DNA from 2 places in the Bradyrhizobium sp. ISRA436 genome. Region 2 is predicted to be linked to the other one. Evidence: riboswitches for the same ligand, from Rfam matches in the RefSeq annotation. Region 2 holds a riboswitch; the other holds the start of a gene.
The links. Region 2 has a riboswitch for cobalamin ahead of MTX23_RS03855 (TonB-dependent siderophore receptor). Riboswitches for the same ligand answer to the same signal wherever they lie in the genome.

Region 1 (8,039 bases), on a different replicon from region 2:
ACCGATCGAGGCCTCGACCCCGCGCGACGAATGCTGGCCGACCTGCAATGCGAGACCGGCAGGATTGCTGGAGTTGGGGACCAGAAGATTGTTCTTGACGATCTGATAGCCGGCCAGCGCCCACTCGCCGCGACCGCCCCAGAACGATTGCTTGACCCCGGCTTCGATTTGTTTGCCGGTGGCGAGCTGGAAAGTCTTCTGACTGGCGGCCAACGAAATCAGGTTTGTGACGGGATCGACGGCCGTCGCATATTGCCCGTAAAACGCCAGGTTTGGGATCGGCGTGTACACCGCGCCCGTGCGCCAGCTTGTGCCAGACAGCGAGGTGTCGAAACTGTTCGCAGGTGTTTTGTAGTCGGTGCGGTCGACCTCTGGCCGGTCAAACCGCACACCGCTCACGAGGGACAGTTTGTCGGTTAGCGACAGTCGGTCTTCGGCGAACAGCGCGTATTGATTGGCAATAGCATTGTAACCAGGAGTGGTCGGCGTCGTCGTGGCAGAAAAATAGCCGAGGTCGACGGCATCGACGCTGACCGAGGATGTTCCGCCGTAGGGCGAATTGTTGGTGTGAGTGAAGGCGATCCTGTTTATATCGAAACCAGCGACGAACTCGTTGGCAAGGCCGAGCACACGGCCGCGAAACGTCGCGTCCATCCGGTTGCCGGCCTGCTCCTGGTCATGGAAGATGTTGATATAGTTGGTACGCGTGATGAGTTGGGTCGAGGGATTCCACGCATAGCTCTCGACGTTACGCCAGTGCCGATGGCTGGTCAGGTAGTAAAGCGTGTCATGGACCGTAACGCCGTCCGCGACGTTCCATTCGGTCTTGAACTGGGTCCAGTTGTCCTCATAGTGAATCGCGCTGTCGAGGACGTTGTAATTCTTGAACCGCAGCGCATCGTTGATGCTGCCATTGATCAGCGGCGTTCCGAAATAGCGCGACGGACTTCGATTGCCGTAGTCCTCGGACAGAGTGAATGCGAGATTGTCGGCGGCCTGCACCCGGACCGCTGCGGAGATCGCCAGATTGGATGTCTTGTCACGATCGACCCAGCCGTCTGACATGTTGCCAGTCGCCGCGAGGCGATAGGATACGTTGGGATTGATCGCGCCGCCGCTGTCCACTGCAACGCGTCGCGTCATGTTGCTGTCGAGCGAGGCTTCGGCATCGTTGTAGGTCGTTGCGATCGGCTTCTTCGGGATCACATTGATGATGCCGCCGATGGCACCTTCGCCATAGAGCACCGAGGCTGGCCCGCGCATCACCTCGATGCGCTCCGCCGACCAGGTATCAAACGGAAACGTCACGGTTCCGGCGCCGACATATAGGCGCGTGCCATCGTACAGCGTCATCACCGAATTGCTGCCGGCGAAACCGCGGGTACTGAAGGATAGACCGCCGTTGCCGGGGGCGGGGCTCGCGGTAAAGCCCGCTGCGTTCTGGGCCACCGCATCGGTGACGTTATGCTGGCCGCGATCCTCGATGGTCTGGGACGTAATCGTCTCAACGCTGGCAGGTGTCTGCAGCGGCGTGAGGTTCAGGCGGCTCCCGCTGGTGTTCTGGTGATCTAGCTTCAGCGTCGAAGGCGAGCCGTCCGAGGCTGCGGCCGTCGGTGCTGCGCGAGGCGTTGCCGCGGGCCTTGACTGCGATCGTGAGGCCGTGGCTGAACGCTTGCCATCGGGATGGGCGGGCCTCACCGCAGGTTTTTGGGGCGGACTGACCGTAACCGGCGGCAGGGTTTGAACCGACTGGGCTTGTTGTGCCTTGGCAGGGCAAATCCCGAGCGGCAGAGCTGGAAGAAGGAAGCTGTGAGCGAGCAGGCCGGCGCGCAGCCGCCTTGGCATAATGGGAAACACGAGTAGACCTCGGCATGACGTAGTGGCACGTCACAGCGAACAAGGTCTTACCTGGACGTAGTCGGACCTACGCAAGGTGAAAGCAATGTCTGTACTCCCCGACCGACATTTTCGCGTGTGACCACGGCTGACGGCAGGTCTCCTGGCTCGCGGGTCCTAACCTTGCGTCGCCTTCCCAGGACCGAGTGTCCCAGTGGCCTATGACGAAAGATTCGCCGCTTACAGTTGCGGGGGCAGCTGCGGCATGAGGGGAAAATCCCCGCACCGCATTCCCTTTTGATCCCCGTGAGGGGAACCGTCGGTCGTCACTTAGAGGTTCGCGAGGTGCGGAGTCAATCCCCTCTCTGACAGGCCTGTAGTTGATTGCACAGACCCACCGAGCGGAATAGTTGGTACGAATCGGACAAACATCAGCCAGGCGCGGGTAACGGATGAAAACTCCGCGGGTAAATACGCGACAAGAACGTTCCTTCGAAGTTTTTCACCATCAAACTGCAAATCTATTTGCGTCGAATTCTCGCCCCGCGCCGAGGATTTCCTGCATCCTGTTTCATCCGGACGATCACGGGTCGTGATCTTGCAGCATGCTGTTGATGAGGACGTACAGGAGCACAGCCGCGTCGAGTGCCGTGTCCATCGACGCCCCATAGCAAGAGAAGCTTCGTAAGACGAGTGAGGACAGTACCCGTCCTTATCAATATCGCACGAGATTCTCGCGTGCGCACAACTCTTTCGCGCATCGGTCATACTCGCGCTAACCATTAGCTGATTTAAGATTGTCGCAATCGACTGCTCTGTGCAGCCCACGTCCATCCTTTACAGCGAATTAAGCTGAACTGGATTTGATACCGCCCGGGCTGGAAGCCTGGGTCTCGGGGGATGTGTGATGGGTGCTGCCAAGAAGCAAGCCGTGGAATCAAATACGAGGATGTTCGAGGACGTGCCGGTCCTGCGGCGCAAATGGCAGGCTGCGCTCAAGCCCGGCGAAAATCTTCCCCGCTATGAAGACGTGCTGCTGGGCGGCCTCGGGCGCCTCGCCGATCACATGGTGCTGCTGAAGAGCGACAACGACGCTTTCGCCGTCTCACGTACCGGCCGCTATGCACAGAAATGGATCGGCGACGACCGTTGGGACATTTGACATCAGCCTTCGGAGGGCAGGCTTGTATGCCGCCAATTGCGGAATACGTTTTTCGACGAGTCGAAGGCCCCGTGTCGTGCCTCCCCGCAACCAAGTTTGCACATCACCGGTCCTGTTAAAATGGCCCGCATCGCGCCAAGCGCCGCAATCCTCGTTGTGATCTTAGCATTTGCAGCAAGATGTAGCGTATGCTACATGCCGGAGCATAAGCGTAATCGCAATAGGGGAAGGCCGATTCGATGCAGTTGTGTACAAGCCCGCGCCGTGGCGCTCGTTCCACTGTGCCGATGAGGGTGCCTCGGACCGGTGCCGTTGGCCTGTCGGTCTTCTTGCATTGTTTGGCCGGGTTCGCGGGACCTGCCTTCGCACAAGGTTCGTCCGAAGGCGCGGCAATCGCAAGCGCCATCCTGCCTCGTGACCTCAGTCCCTGGGGTATGTTCGTGCAGGCCGACCTTATCGTGAAGGCCGTCATGGTCGGACTTGCGTTTGCCACTCTTGTGACCTGCACGGTCTGGCTGTCCAAGACGATTGAGCTGTTCAATGCACGCCGAAACGTGAGACGCGCGCTGCGTGAGCTCGCGGCGGCCAGGAGCGTCGAAGAGGCGGTGCGGACAGTGCCCGCGGGGCCGGTGGCGCGCCTGCTCGATGGCGCCGTCGCAGAGTTGAAGCTCAGCACCGATCGTATGGATAGGGATGGGATCAAGGCCCGCATCCTGTCGCGACTGCAGCAGATCGAGGCCGCCGCCGGCCGGCGCATCGCGTTCGGCACGGGCGTGCTGGCGACCATCGGTGCGACCGGGCCCTTCGTCGGCCTGTTTGGCACGGTCTGGGGCATCATGAACAGCTTCATAGGCATCTCGAAATCGCAGACCACCAATCTCGCGGTGGTGGCGCCCGGAATCGCCGAGGCGTTGCTAGCGACCGCGCTCGGGCTCGTCGCGGCGATTCCGGCGGTGGTGATCTACAATCTTTTCGCCCGCCAGACCGCTGCCTACCGGGCGCTGCTCGGTGACGGGGTTGCGGAGATCGCGCGGCTCGCAGGCCGCGATCTCGATAGTGGCACGATTATCGTGCCACGACCGCACCTCGCGGCCGCGGAGTGATCCGGTGGCGGTCAATCTCAGCCAGTCCGGCACCGAGCTCGCCGAGGTCAATGACATCAACGTGACGCCGTTCATCGACGTCATTCTCGTGTTGCTCATCATCTTCATGGTGGCGGCGCCGCTTACCACCGTCGATGTCGCCGTGGACCTGCCGGCCTCGAACGCGCAGCCGCATCCGCGTCCGGACAAGCCGGTGTATCTCACGGTGAGGCCCGATCTCTCGCTGTCGGTCGGCGAGGCGACGGTGAGCCGCGCCGTGCTCACCGCGGCACTCGATGCCGCAACCCAGGGCCAGAAGGACAGCCGGATCTTCCTGCGCGCCGACAAGACGGTTCCCTACGGCGAGGTCATGCAAGTCATGAATGGACTGCGGACGGCCGGCTACCTGAAAGTGGCGCTGGTCGGCGTGGAGCAGTCGGCCGCGCCGTGACGGATCTTGCGGAAGACGTCTCGGATCTGAGGCGCTGGACATTCTCCGGCCTTGTCGTGATCACGCTGTACGGCGGTCTCGCGGCATCCCTAGTGGCATGGCGCGAGCCCGAGTATCTTGAGCCGGCCGAACCCTCCGGCGCGGTCGTGGTGGATCTTGCACCAGTGTCGGCCGCGCCCTTGACGACGCCCACGGACGTTGCGCCCGGTCCCGAGCAGACGCTTGCCGAGGCCCGGCCAGAGGCGAAGCCCGACACGCCGGTGCCGGACGACACGCCGGAGCTACCGCCGGCCCAGAATCCCGACGCCGCCGTCGATGCGCCAACCAAGGCCCAGCCCGAAGCCGTGCCCGAGCAGCAGGCTGCAGCCGCTACCACGGCCCCGGCTGCGGTTGCAGACCGCGTCGCGCCGGTGGCCGCCGCGCCTACGCAGGGACGGCCCGACCGCAAGGCCGAGCAGGCGATCGTCACTTGGCGTTCGCAGATCCTCGCGGCTATTGAGCGCAACAAGCGCTATCCGGAAGCCGCACGTTCCCGGCACGAACAGGGGATCACGCAGGTCCGGTTCATGCTGGACCGCAAGGGGCTGGTCAGCGATGCGCAGGTCACACAAAGCTCCGGCTCGAGTGCCCTCGACGGCGAAGCCATCGCCTTGCTGCAGCGTGCGCAGCCGTTTCCTGCGCCGCCCGATACGTTCGCAGGCCAATCGGTGGCGGTGAAACTGCCGATCCGCTTCACGGTCAAATAGCAGCGGTCGAGCGCGACAGAGCTGTCAATTCGTCGCGAAGACACGATCGCCGGCACCGAAGCGGTAGTTGACGCCGACGCGCACGGCATCGGTCCTGACCCGCGCGTCGGTATCCACCAACGTCACCGCGCTGTCGGGCAAGGTCGGCGTCGCGCGGAACGCTCCGAGATCGGAGTGCTGGTAGTCGATCGTTGCGGTCCAGTTGCCGGTCAACCTGGTTTCGATGCCGGCGCCGACGGCCCAGCCAAAGCGGAATCGGTCCACGCTGTAAGGTGTCGTGAAGCCGACGCCGGCAGCGGTCGTGCCCGACACTGATCCGGAAGCCGTGACCGTGCCGAAGGGAACGCCGGCTGAGACATAGGCGAGGGTCTCCGGGGTGACCGCCACGCCGATGCGGCCACGCACGGTTGCGAGCCAGTCGAACCGATAGGAAAGATCGGCCGACATCGGCGCGTCGAGCGGGGCCAGCGCCGGATTGCAGACCGCGCCCGGGCACGTGGTCGCCGAGCTGCCGCGTTGGTTTCCGTAAGTGAAATTGCCCTCGATGCCTGCGACCATACGGCCCGCAGTCCAGTCGTAGCCGGCCTGGATGCCGATGCCCGCATGATCGAGGCTTGCGACCGATGTGTTGCCGAACAGCGGCGTCTCTGTCGCGGTTTCGATGAAGCCGGCATGGGTCTTTGCCGTACCCCAGGCGTAGCCGACATGGCCGCCGCCATAGAAGCCGCCCCAGCTCCACGCCGGCGCGGGCGCCGCCTTGGTGAAGAAGGCCATCGCGTCCTGCCCGCGCACCGCGCCGATCGGGGCATCGGCCGGCGCGTTGGCCCCGTACTTCACGTTGAGGAACAGCTTGAAGGTTCTGCCGGGCAGCAGGATCTCGTCCTTGTGGAATTGCACGGAGTTGCGGATGTTAGCGTTCAGCAGATTGTCGCCGATCAGGCCCGTTGCAACTTCGACCGGCCCCCAAGCCGACGTCCGCCATCGCTGCCGGTGCTCAATCTGAAGCTTGAGCAGGTCGTAGCCGTCGGTCGGCGTATCGAACTCTGCAAAGTTGTTTTGCCTGAACGCATGCAGGTAGTGCAGCCTCGTGGACCAATTGTCGTTGTGCCAGTAGATGCCGCCACCGGCGCGCATCGGCGGAATGCGCGGCACGTTGGTGCCGTCGGTGAAGGTTGCCTGCACGACGTCGAACTGTCCCTCCACGCCGAAGATGCCGCCCGCGAGCGGCGACACATCCCACTGCCAGGTCAATTCGCCGCCGCGGAAGATCGCATCGTCCTGTGAATAGGCGACCTGGATGTAATCGCCGCTGCTGGCGGGCGCGCAGGTCGAAAAATCCGCGTCGCAGAAATTGCCGGTCGCCCGGCCGTAGATGAAGTTGCTGTAGCGCGTGTAGTAGAGATTGGCGTCGAACCGAATATCGCCGCGCGTGCGCCTCAGGCCGACTTCCACGGTGTTGGCGGTCTCGAGCGTCAGATCGGGATTGCCGATCTTGAAGGTCTTCTCGGAATCGTCGGGCCCGCTGGCAAACAGCTCGAGCGCGCGCGGAGCCCGCTGGATCCGCTGCAGCGTGAGGCTGGCCTGAAGGTAGGACGGCAGATCCTTGATCGTTGCGAAGCTGATGCTTGTCGGCAGGAAGCTTGATCGGGATGGTGCGCTGGCAGGTTCGTTCGGCGGCGGCAGGTAGCTTGACGGAAATTCGAATGACGTGCCGGACACATCGACGTATTCGAGGCGGCCGGCGAGCTGCGTCCGCAGCGCATCGGTCAGTTTCAGCTCGTCGAAGAAGTACGCGGCGGCCGTCGCGGTCTGCGCGGGCCGCAGGATCGCCTGGCCGACCGTATCCAGGCGCTGGTAGGCGCCCTGGGCGCCGACGATGCTGGTCAGAGCTCCGAACGGCGTTGCAAGCGGCTGCGTCTCGAACTCGAGCTTCCCCTCCGTCTGGCGGTTCTTGAATGTTGCGCCGATGGTCTGGAAATCGCCGAGGACCGTGCTGTTGTTGACGACCTCATCGTGCCGGTAGTCCGAATAGCCGAGCCAGTAGCGCACGGCGGCGAACGCTGCCGCGTCGGGCCGGTATTCGCCCTTGCTCGCGATCTTGGTCTGCTCGAGCTGGTTGTGCTGCTGGGCCTCGGACGTGGCGATGCCGGGAACGTGGTAGTCGCTCGTGAAGCGCGAGATCGACAGGCCGGCATAGCCGCCATCGAACAGGTAGGAACCGCCGATCGACGCGCCCGCACTCTCCATGGCGGAGTTCGGCTGGCGTCCGTTGAACGTCGGCGCGGGATCGGGAGGAACCAGATAGGGATAGCTCGGGATGCGATAGTCCTTCGCACCGCGGCCGTAGACATCGGCATGCACGGCGGCATTGCCGCTTCCGGCGTCGAGCAGAAGGCCGCTCTCCCAGCCGCTGTCGACCGAGGTGACGGCCGATCGCAGCTCGGCGGCCAGGCCTCCGATCGGCGCGGCGGTCGGGATGCGATTGTTTGTGACGTCGACGACACCGCCGACCGCCTGCGATCCGAACCGCAACGCGGCCGGCCCGCGAAATACTTGCGCGCGCTGCAGCGCGAGCGGATCGATCGGCACGGCGTGATCCTGGGCGATGTCGGAGACGTCGACGGCGCCAACGCCGTTTTCCTGGATGCGGACCTTGGCATCTGAGAGTCCGCGCAAGACCGGCCGCGAGGATTGGGTCGAGATTCCTGCCGATGTGGCGCCGGGCGCGGTGAAGAACAGATTTCCGAAGCCCTGGGTCGGGC
Region 2 (8,039 bases):
TGGTGACGGGATCGACGCCGACCGCATATTGACCATAGAACGCGAGGTTCTTGATCGGCTCATACACGAGGCCGGCGCGCCAGCTGGTGCCCGACAGCGAAACGTCGAAGCTGTTCGATGGCACCTTGTCATCGGTGCGATCGACTTCGGGACGATCATACCGGACGCCAGTGACGAGTGACAACTGATTGGTCAGCGAGAGCCGGTCCTCGGCGAACAGCGCGTATTGATTGACGATCGCGTTGAAGCCCGGCGCGGTCGCCGTCGTTGTCGCGAAGAACGATCCGGGATCGAAGACATAAGGATTCACCGACGACGCACCGCCATAGGGCGAGTTGTTGGTGTGGGTGAAGTCGATCCGGTTGACGTCGAACCCGGCAACGAACTGGTTCGCGAGGCCGACGATGTGCCCGCTGAAGGTCGTGTCCATCCGGTTGCCGAGCTGCTTCTGGTCGTGGAAGATTTCGATATAGCTGGAGCGATCGATCAGCTGCGTCTTCGGGTTCCAGGTGTAGTTTTCGATGTCGCGCCAGTGCCGCTCGCTGGTCAGATAATAGAGCGTATTGTTGGCCTTTACGCCGTCGGCGACGTCCCATTCGGTCTTGAACTGGGTCCAGCTGTCCTGATAGCGGATGGTGCTGTCCGAGGCGTTGTAGTTCTTGAAGCGCAGCGCATCCCGGATTGTGCCGTTGATCAGCGGCGTGCCGAAATAGCGCGACGGGCTGCGGTCGCCATAGTCCTCGGAGAGCGTGAAGACGAGATTGTCGGACGCCTGCACCCGCACAGCGGCGGAGACCACCGCATTCGAGGTCTTGTCGCGATCGACCCAGCCGTCCGACATGTTGCCGGTGGCATTGACGCGGTACGATACATTGGGATTGATCGGACCGGTGCTGTCGACCGCAAGCCGCCGCGTCATGTTGCTGTCGAGCGAGACCTCGGCTTCGTTGTAGGGCGTCGCGAGCGGCTTTTTCGGGATCACGTTGATGACGCCGCCGATCGCGCCTTCGCCGTACAGCACCGAGGCCGGACCGCGCAGCACCTCGATGCGTTGCGTCGACCAGGTGTCGTATGGGAACGTCAGGGTTCCGGAGCCGATATAGAAGCGCGTGCCGTCATACAACGTCATCACCGAATTGCTGCCGGCGAAGCCGCGGGTGCTGAACGACAGGCCGCCATTGCCGGGAGCGGGCGTTGCGATGAAGCCGGCCGCGTTCTGAGTGACGGCATCGATCACATTATGCTGACCGCGTTCGGCGACGGTCTCCGACGAGATGACCTCGACACTGGCTGGCGTCTGCAGCGGCGTGAGATTGAGGCGGCTGCCAGTTCCCTCCGGCTTGGTGGCATTGAGCGTCGGTGATGCCCATGCGGACGACGCGGCTGATTCCGATGTCCCGTGCGCTCCCGGATTTGTTGCCGGCCTCGGCCGCGACCGCGCGGCGACGGTGCTGTTTCGCACAAAACGCTTCGGCTTTGCGGCGGCGGGAGGCGAGACCTCGATCGGATCCAGCCTGGTTGACGGAGCGGTCTGCGCCCAGCCTTCAGCCGGCAACAGCAGCGATGACAATGAGCAAACGAGGCCAAGGCGCCATCCAAGCGCGATGGAGGAAGATCCGGACATGAAAAGACTCGCGGTTAACGTGGCACGTCACCGCGAACGCGGACACCGCATACCCGAAAGGCAATGCGCCAACCCCCCACCAGGACGCCCCCGCCCGATGTGCTCGCGTGTGACCACGACTGACGGCAGGTCTCCTGGCTCACGGGTTATCGCCTGTCGACGCCTTCCCGGGCAGCTTGGCCCAGTGGCACATTGACGAAAGGCTCGCCGTTTACAGTTGCGGGGACAGCTGCGGCCTTGGGCTGACGCCCGCACCGCATTCCCTTTTGATCTCCCGAAGGAGAACCGTCAGCGAAGCGAATAAGAGCTCATAACCCAACTGTCAATTCAACGTGATTGCTGGATTGTCATGCGCGCCGACATGACGCGCGCTTCACTTCAGTCACGAGTCACGCAAATGGCCGGAGCGGTCGAAATAAGCAAACGCGACGCTCGTCAGACTCCCCAACATGGACCAAAAGAGCAGGCTCGTTAGTGTGACCGCGACCACAAACTGATGGGACAGCGAGGCTGGAACGTTCGTCTCGACGTGCTCCAGCTCGGGCGCGCCGATCAAGTGGGGTAACATGATCAGGATCACGCCCGCGATTGCGGCCGCGATGGACCGCCGAAAGACGATCAGCCCGAGGCCCGCGGCAGTCGCCAGCGCCGACGTCACCCACCAAATCTGACGCGAGAGCAGCGGAGCCGCGGGCACACCCGGCAATTCGGGTGGCAACCCAAGCCCTGGGGCAATCGTAAACACGGCAAAACCTGCCAGCCCCCACATCAACCCCTGGTGCCATGAGGTCGGCTCGCCGGTCGCGCCGCTGCGGACCGCAAAAAAGCCGCCGAGCAGAAGCGAAAAGCCGATCGCGGTCAGGATGTTCGCGGCAGCCGTGTAGGCGTTGCGCTCCAATCCGTCCCGCGGCTCCCATGCCGCTGCGCCGTGATCGTGATCCGCGTGATCGTGGCCAGCGGCCGCCTGCTGCGCCCCTGCAGCGGCCTCATGCTGGTGCTCCGCCGCCGTCTCGAAGACTTCGGCTCTTAATATCAGCGGCACCGTACCGAACTGCTGCGCGACCGTGACGATCAGACCAACGATGAAACCGGCAATGACCGACGAAAACACAATCGCGCGAAAGGTACTCATGCCACCCCAATCAGTGGCAGGGGAACGCGTTCGAATGGCGCACGTCGTGCGCGGCGTTGTGGATCACGTCGATATGCGAGAACCCGACAACCCCAACAATGAACAAGCCGAGCATCATCGCCATCAGGGATTGGGTGAGCCGTCCCACCTGCTGGCCGGCGGCGACCGGCAAATGCGTGACCTGGGACTGGCTCATGGCTATTCTCCGCGTTCGATGTGACCGCCTTCTAGCAGCTTTCGAGCGATGTCGCGACTAGTAAGATGCAAATTGGTGCCCGCCGGAACGCGCTTGCGTGCAATCTTGGCACTCGCCGCCGCTCTGAATGCATTTTCGAAGCGTTCGAAATAGCCGAGGCAGGCATCCGGCGTCGGATCCGTGCGGAGCAGTGTCCGGAACGCTCCCCGATGGACTGCGCAGATTGCGGCATGCTCCCGGATCGGGAAGACCAGGGACGCGATGTCGTCGCGCCAACAAACACCGCCGTCCATGGGAGGTCTCCTCGGTCGGGCATCTTAGTGCATCTCCACTGGCGAGAACAGTGTCGTGGCCTCGAAGCAGGATCTCAGCGTCGAACAGTGAACTCGCCCGAGCTTCGTCGCGATTCCCACTTCGCCTGTTCGAGCTCCGGCCGGTCACATTCTGCCTCGGGATAACCGATACAGAGATAGCCGATGAACTTCCAGGACTCCGGCACCTCGAGAATGTCGTTAACGCGCGCTGGATTGAGGATCGACACCCAGCCCAGCCCAATGCCTTCCGCACGGGCAGCAAGCCACATCGAGCAGATGGCAGCGACGACCGAATATTCGGTGGTTTCGGGCATCGTCGCGCGTCCGAGGCCCGAACCAATGCTGCTCGTCTTTTCCGCAAATACGGCCAGATGGCCCGGCGCCTCCTCCAGGCCCGACAGCTTGAGCGCCGCATACTTTGCTGCGCGCTCACCCGAATAGGATTGCAGGGCATCTGCATTGCAAGCCCTGAAGTCCTCGATCACCGCGCTGCGCCTCGGCTTGTCCTCGACGATGACGAACCGCCACGGCTGGCTCAGCCCGACCGACGGCGACAGGCAGGCCGTCTCGATCAGCCGCTCCAGGGTGCCGGCCGGCAGCGGATCTCGTCGAAAACGTCGCACGTCGCGGCGCCACACGAACAATTCGTGCAGTTGCCGGCGAAACGTATCGTCGAATGAGATCATCAGGATCGTCGTCCGGTCTTGAGGAGAGCAGCCAGCAGCGGGATTGTGATCCTGCCAAGCCGCGCGAACGCACCAAGCATATCACCGATCGGGCACGCCGGGCTTTTGCGAGGCGCGATGCGATGCCTCATTTGAGCTTCATCGGCAAGCCTGCCACGACAAATTCCACCTCGTCTGCCACGCCGGCAATGGTCTGATTCATGAGGCCGGCAGCATCGCGAAAGGCCCGCGCGAGCGCATTGTCGGGCACGATGCCGAGGCCGACCTCGTTGGTCACCATGACGACAGGGCTGTGCTGGCGCGGCAGCGCGGCAGCAAGGCGATCAATCTCCCGTGACCAGTCGCGCTCCGCATGAAGGAGGTTTGAGAGCCACAGCGTGAGGCAATCGATAAGCCTAGCGGCGCCACCGTCGGTCTCGACCAGTGCCTCGACGAGGTCGAGCGGCACCTCCCGTTCGATCCAGTCGTTGCCTCGCCGCGCGCGGTGGCTCGCGATGCGCTCAACCATCTCCGCATCGAGGGCTTCTGCCGTGGCAATATAAACGGGCTGCCCGGAAAACGAGCGCGCGCGGAGCTCGGCGCGCCGGCTTTTTCCCGATCGAGCTCCGCCCGTTATCAGAATGACGGCCATCATGATCTCCTGTCGGGCCAGCACTAATCACCAAACGCGGTGAAAGACAAAGCCGAAATCGGTCGCGCAGGGCTTGCGCTCACGCGGGGTCTTGCGCATCAGGAGAGGTCGAGGCGGGAGATGGTGCGTGAGCTTTGCGGGAGCGATGGCGGTGGCCATGGTTGTGGATGCTCTGATCGGCTGGCCGGCGTGGCTGTTCGCGCGCGTCGGCCATCCCGTGACCTGGCTTGGCCGGCTGATCAGCGCCGTCGACACCGGCTGGAACCGGACATCTGCTCCGCCCGCGCTGCGTCGCGCGGCAGGTATCGCGGCCGCAACTCTGGTGATCGCGGCGGCAGCGGGACTCGCTTGGGCGATTGAGATCGTGCTCCCCACTGGCTGGACCCGCATTGTCCTGGTCGGAATTCTGGCATGGCCGCTGGTTGCCTTGCGCTCGCTTCACGACCATGTCGCTGCGGTCGCAAGTCCGCTCGAATCCGGCGATGTTGCCGGTGCGCGTGCGGCGGTTTCGCGCATCGTCGGACGCGATCCCGCAACGCTTGATGATGCCGGCATTGCGCGCGCGACGATCGAGAGCCTGGCCGAGAATGCGTCCGACGGCATCGTCGCGCCGATGTTTTGGGGCGCGCTGTTCGGGCTGCCCGGCATTGTCGGCTACAAGGCGATCAACACGCTCGATTCCATGATCGGCCACCGCACCGCGCGGCACGAGGCTTTTGGCTGGGCCGCGGCCCGCATCGACGATCTCGCCAATCTCATCCCGGCGCGCCTCACCGGCCTGATGTTCGTGCTGCTCGCTCCGCGGCCCGCGCAGGCGTGGTCATGCATGTTGCGAGACGCGAGCCGCCATCGCTCGCCGAACGCCGGCTGGCCGGAAGCCGCCATGGCCGGCGCGCTCCGCGTACGGCTCAGCGGTCCGCGCATCTACCACGGCAGCACGGCGAACGAGCCCTGGCTGAACGAAGCGGCGCACGATCCCGGCGCCACCGACATCCGCCGGGGACTGAAACTCTATCGTCGCGCCATGCTGCTGTTGACGGGCGCGCTCGCGATCCTGGCTTTCGTGTGAGGGAGCGGCTCGATGCCTGAGCATGGCGGAAATCTTGATGTCGCGCAGCGACGTTTCGGTGGCCGGCCGGAGGACTGGATCGACCTGTCGACCGGGATCAACCGGCAGCCCTATCCCTCGCTCGACGTAGAGCCGCGACTGTGGAGCGCGTTGCCGTCGCGGACCGACATCGAATCGCTCTGTGACGCGGCACGATACGCCTACGCCACCGATGCGCCGATCGTGGCGCTGGGTGGTGCGCAAGCCGCCATTCAGTTGCTGCCGCATGTGTCGTCTAACGGCCGGGCGCGCATACTTGCGCCGACGTATAATGAGTACGCCGCAGTTCTTTCGGCCTCCAGCTGGGACGTCACCGAGGTGTCCGATCTCGAAGCGCTCGCGGGTGCCGATCTCGCCGTGGTCGTCAATCCTAACAATCCGGACGGAAGACGTCGCGGTAGCGGCGAGTTGCTGGCGCTGCTGCCGCGCGTCGGCCGGCTCGTGATCGACGAGAGTTTCGCCGACGCCGTTCCCGGCCTGTCGCTTGCATCAGAGGCTGGGCGCGAGGGACTCCTGATCCTGCGTTCGTTCGGAAAATTCTACGGGCTCGCCGGCCTGCGGCTCGGCTTCGCGATTGGCGGCGAGCGGGAGATTGCAGCGCTTGCGGCGATGGCCGGCCCATGGCCGGTGTCGGGTGCCGCGATTGCTATCGGCCGGCGCGCGTTGCGCGACAATGCGTGGAAAATGGCGACGTCGACGCGTCTGGCGAGCGATTGCCTCAGGCTCGATGCGATGGTCCAATCGCAGGGCTGGACATTGGTCGGCGGCACGCCCCTGTTCCGGCTCTACGAGACCGGCGACGCCCTGGCCGCGCAGGAGAAGCTGGCGCGCGGGCAAATCTGGTCACGCGTCTTCGAACAACGTCCGGGATGGCTGCGTCTCGGCCTGCCCGGAAGTGAAGCGGAATGGTCCCGACTTGCCGCGATCTTGTCGCGCTGACGATTCACCGCGCCAATGCAAGCAGCCCGTCGACGTCGAGATGGGCTTCGATGTGATCGGCGAGCGCATCGAGCGCGCCGTCGACCCTGGCGCCGTACGCCTGATCCGCGGCGGGAATGTCGAGTTGCGCGAGGAAAGCCTTGCGGAAATCGTCTGACGCGAACAGGCCGTGCAGATAGCTGCCGTGGACGCGTCCATCGCCGGACACAGCGCCTTCCGGCGCGCCGTCAACAAACGCGAACGGCCGGGCCCGATCCGGGCCGTCGGTTCGCCCAATGTGGATCTCATAGGCGCTGATCGGTTGACCGGTGGCGGCACGGACGCCGTCGACGCGCGTCAGCGTCTTCTGCTCGGTCATGACGGTCGCAACATCAAGAAGTCCGAGGCCGCGCGTTTCGCCGGCGGAGCCTTCGATCCCGTCGGGGTCGGCCACGCTCTGTCCGAGCATCTGGTATCCGCCGCACAGCCCCAACACATGCCCGCCGCGGCGATGATGTGCCAGAAGATCGATGTCCCAGCCCTGTGCGCGCAGGAAGGCGAGATCGCCGCGCGTCGATTTCGAGCCGGGCACGATGACGAGCCTGGCGTCGCCCGGAATGGCGTCGCCGGGACGCACCATCACGAGATCGACGCCCGGTTCGAGCTTCAGCGGATCGAGATCGTCGAAATTGGCGATGCGTGACAGCGCAAGAAACGCGATCTTGCACTGGCCGGGCTTGCGCGCCTCGCGGAGCCCAAGCGCATCTTCGGCCGGAAGCTCGCCAGCGCGGACGAAGTAAGGCAGCACGCCAAACCCGCGCCATGACGTGCGGGCTTCGATCAGCCGGTAGCCGTCATCGAACAGCGTTGGATCGCCGCGAAACTTGTTGATGACGAAGCCACGGATCATCGCGGCGTCCTCAGGATCGATCACCGCCTTGATGCCGACGAGTTGCGCAATGACGCCGCCGCGATCAATGTCGCCGATCAGCACGACCGGGACCTCGGCCTTGCGGGCAAAGCCCATATTCGCGATGTCGGCCTTGCGCAGGTTGACTTCCGCAGGACTGCCGGCCCCTTCGACCAGCACGAGATCGGCGCGATCCTTCAGCCGCGCGAAACTCTCCAGCACGGCATCCATCAATGAGGGCTTCATCGCGGCATATTCCCGGGCGCGCGCCGTTGCGGCGCGCTTGCCCTGCACGATGATCTGGGCGCCGACATCGCTCTCCGGCTTCAGCAGCACCGGGTTCATGTCGGTATGCGGTTCGACGCCGGCGGCAAGTGCCTGCAGCGCCTGCGCGCGTCCGATCTCGCCGCCATCGACGGTCACGGCCGCGTTGTTCGACATGTTCTGCGGCTTGAAGGGCAGCACGCGCAGGCCGCGCCGCTTCGCCGCGCGCGCGAGGCCCGCAACGATCAGCGACTTG

Region 1: another riboswitch for cobalamin. It lies ahead of MTX23_RS35510 (TonB-dependent receptor); the one in region 2 lies ahead of MTX23_RS03855 (TonB-dependent siderophore receptor).

The regions. Positions count from the first base shown of each region.
Region 1 is NZ_CP094520.1:127,633-135,671, reverse strand. It holds gene MTX23_RS35510 (TonB-dependent receptor) at 1-1,698, opposite strand, end outside; cobalamin riboswitch at 1,972-2,172, opposite strand; gene MTX23_RS35505 (hypothetical protein) at 2,744-2,998, shown strand; gene exbB (tonB-system energizer ExbB) at 3,286-4,101, shown strand; gene exbD (TonB system transport protein ExbD) at 4,106-4,531, shown strand; gene MTX23_RS35490 (energy transducer TonB) at 4,528-5,277, shown strand; gene MTX23_RS35485 (TonB-dependent receptor) at 5,302-8,039, opposite strand, start outside.
Region 2 is NZ_CP094519.1:815,119-823,157, reverse strand. It holds gene MTX23_RS03855 (TonB-dependent siderophore receptor) at 1-1,624, opposite strand, end outside; cobalamin riboswitch at 1,731-1,929, opposite strand; gene MTX23_RS03850 (CbtA family protein) at 2,007-2,756, opposite strand; gene MTX23_RS03845 (CbtB-domain containing protein) at 2,767-2,952, opposite strand; gene MTX23_RS03840 (hypothetical protein) at 2,955-3,245, opposite strand; gene bluB (5,6-dimethylbenzimidazole synthase) at 3,320-3,952, opposite strand; gene cobU (bifunctional adenosylcobinamide kinase/adenosylcobinamide-phosphate guanylyltransferase) at 4,080-4,583, opposite strand; gene cbiB (adenosylcobinamide-phosphate synthase CbiB) at 4,711-5,652, shown strand; gene cobD (threonine-phosphate decarboxylase CobD) at 5,665-6,630, shown strand; gene MTX23_RS03815 (cobyric acid synthase) at 6,635-8,039, opposite strand, start outside.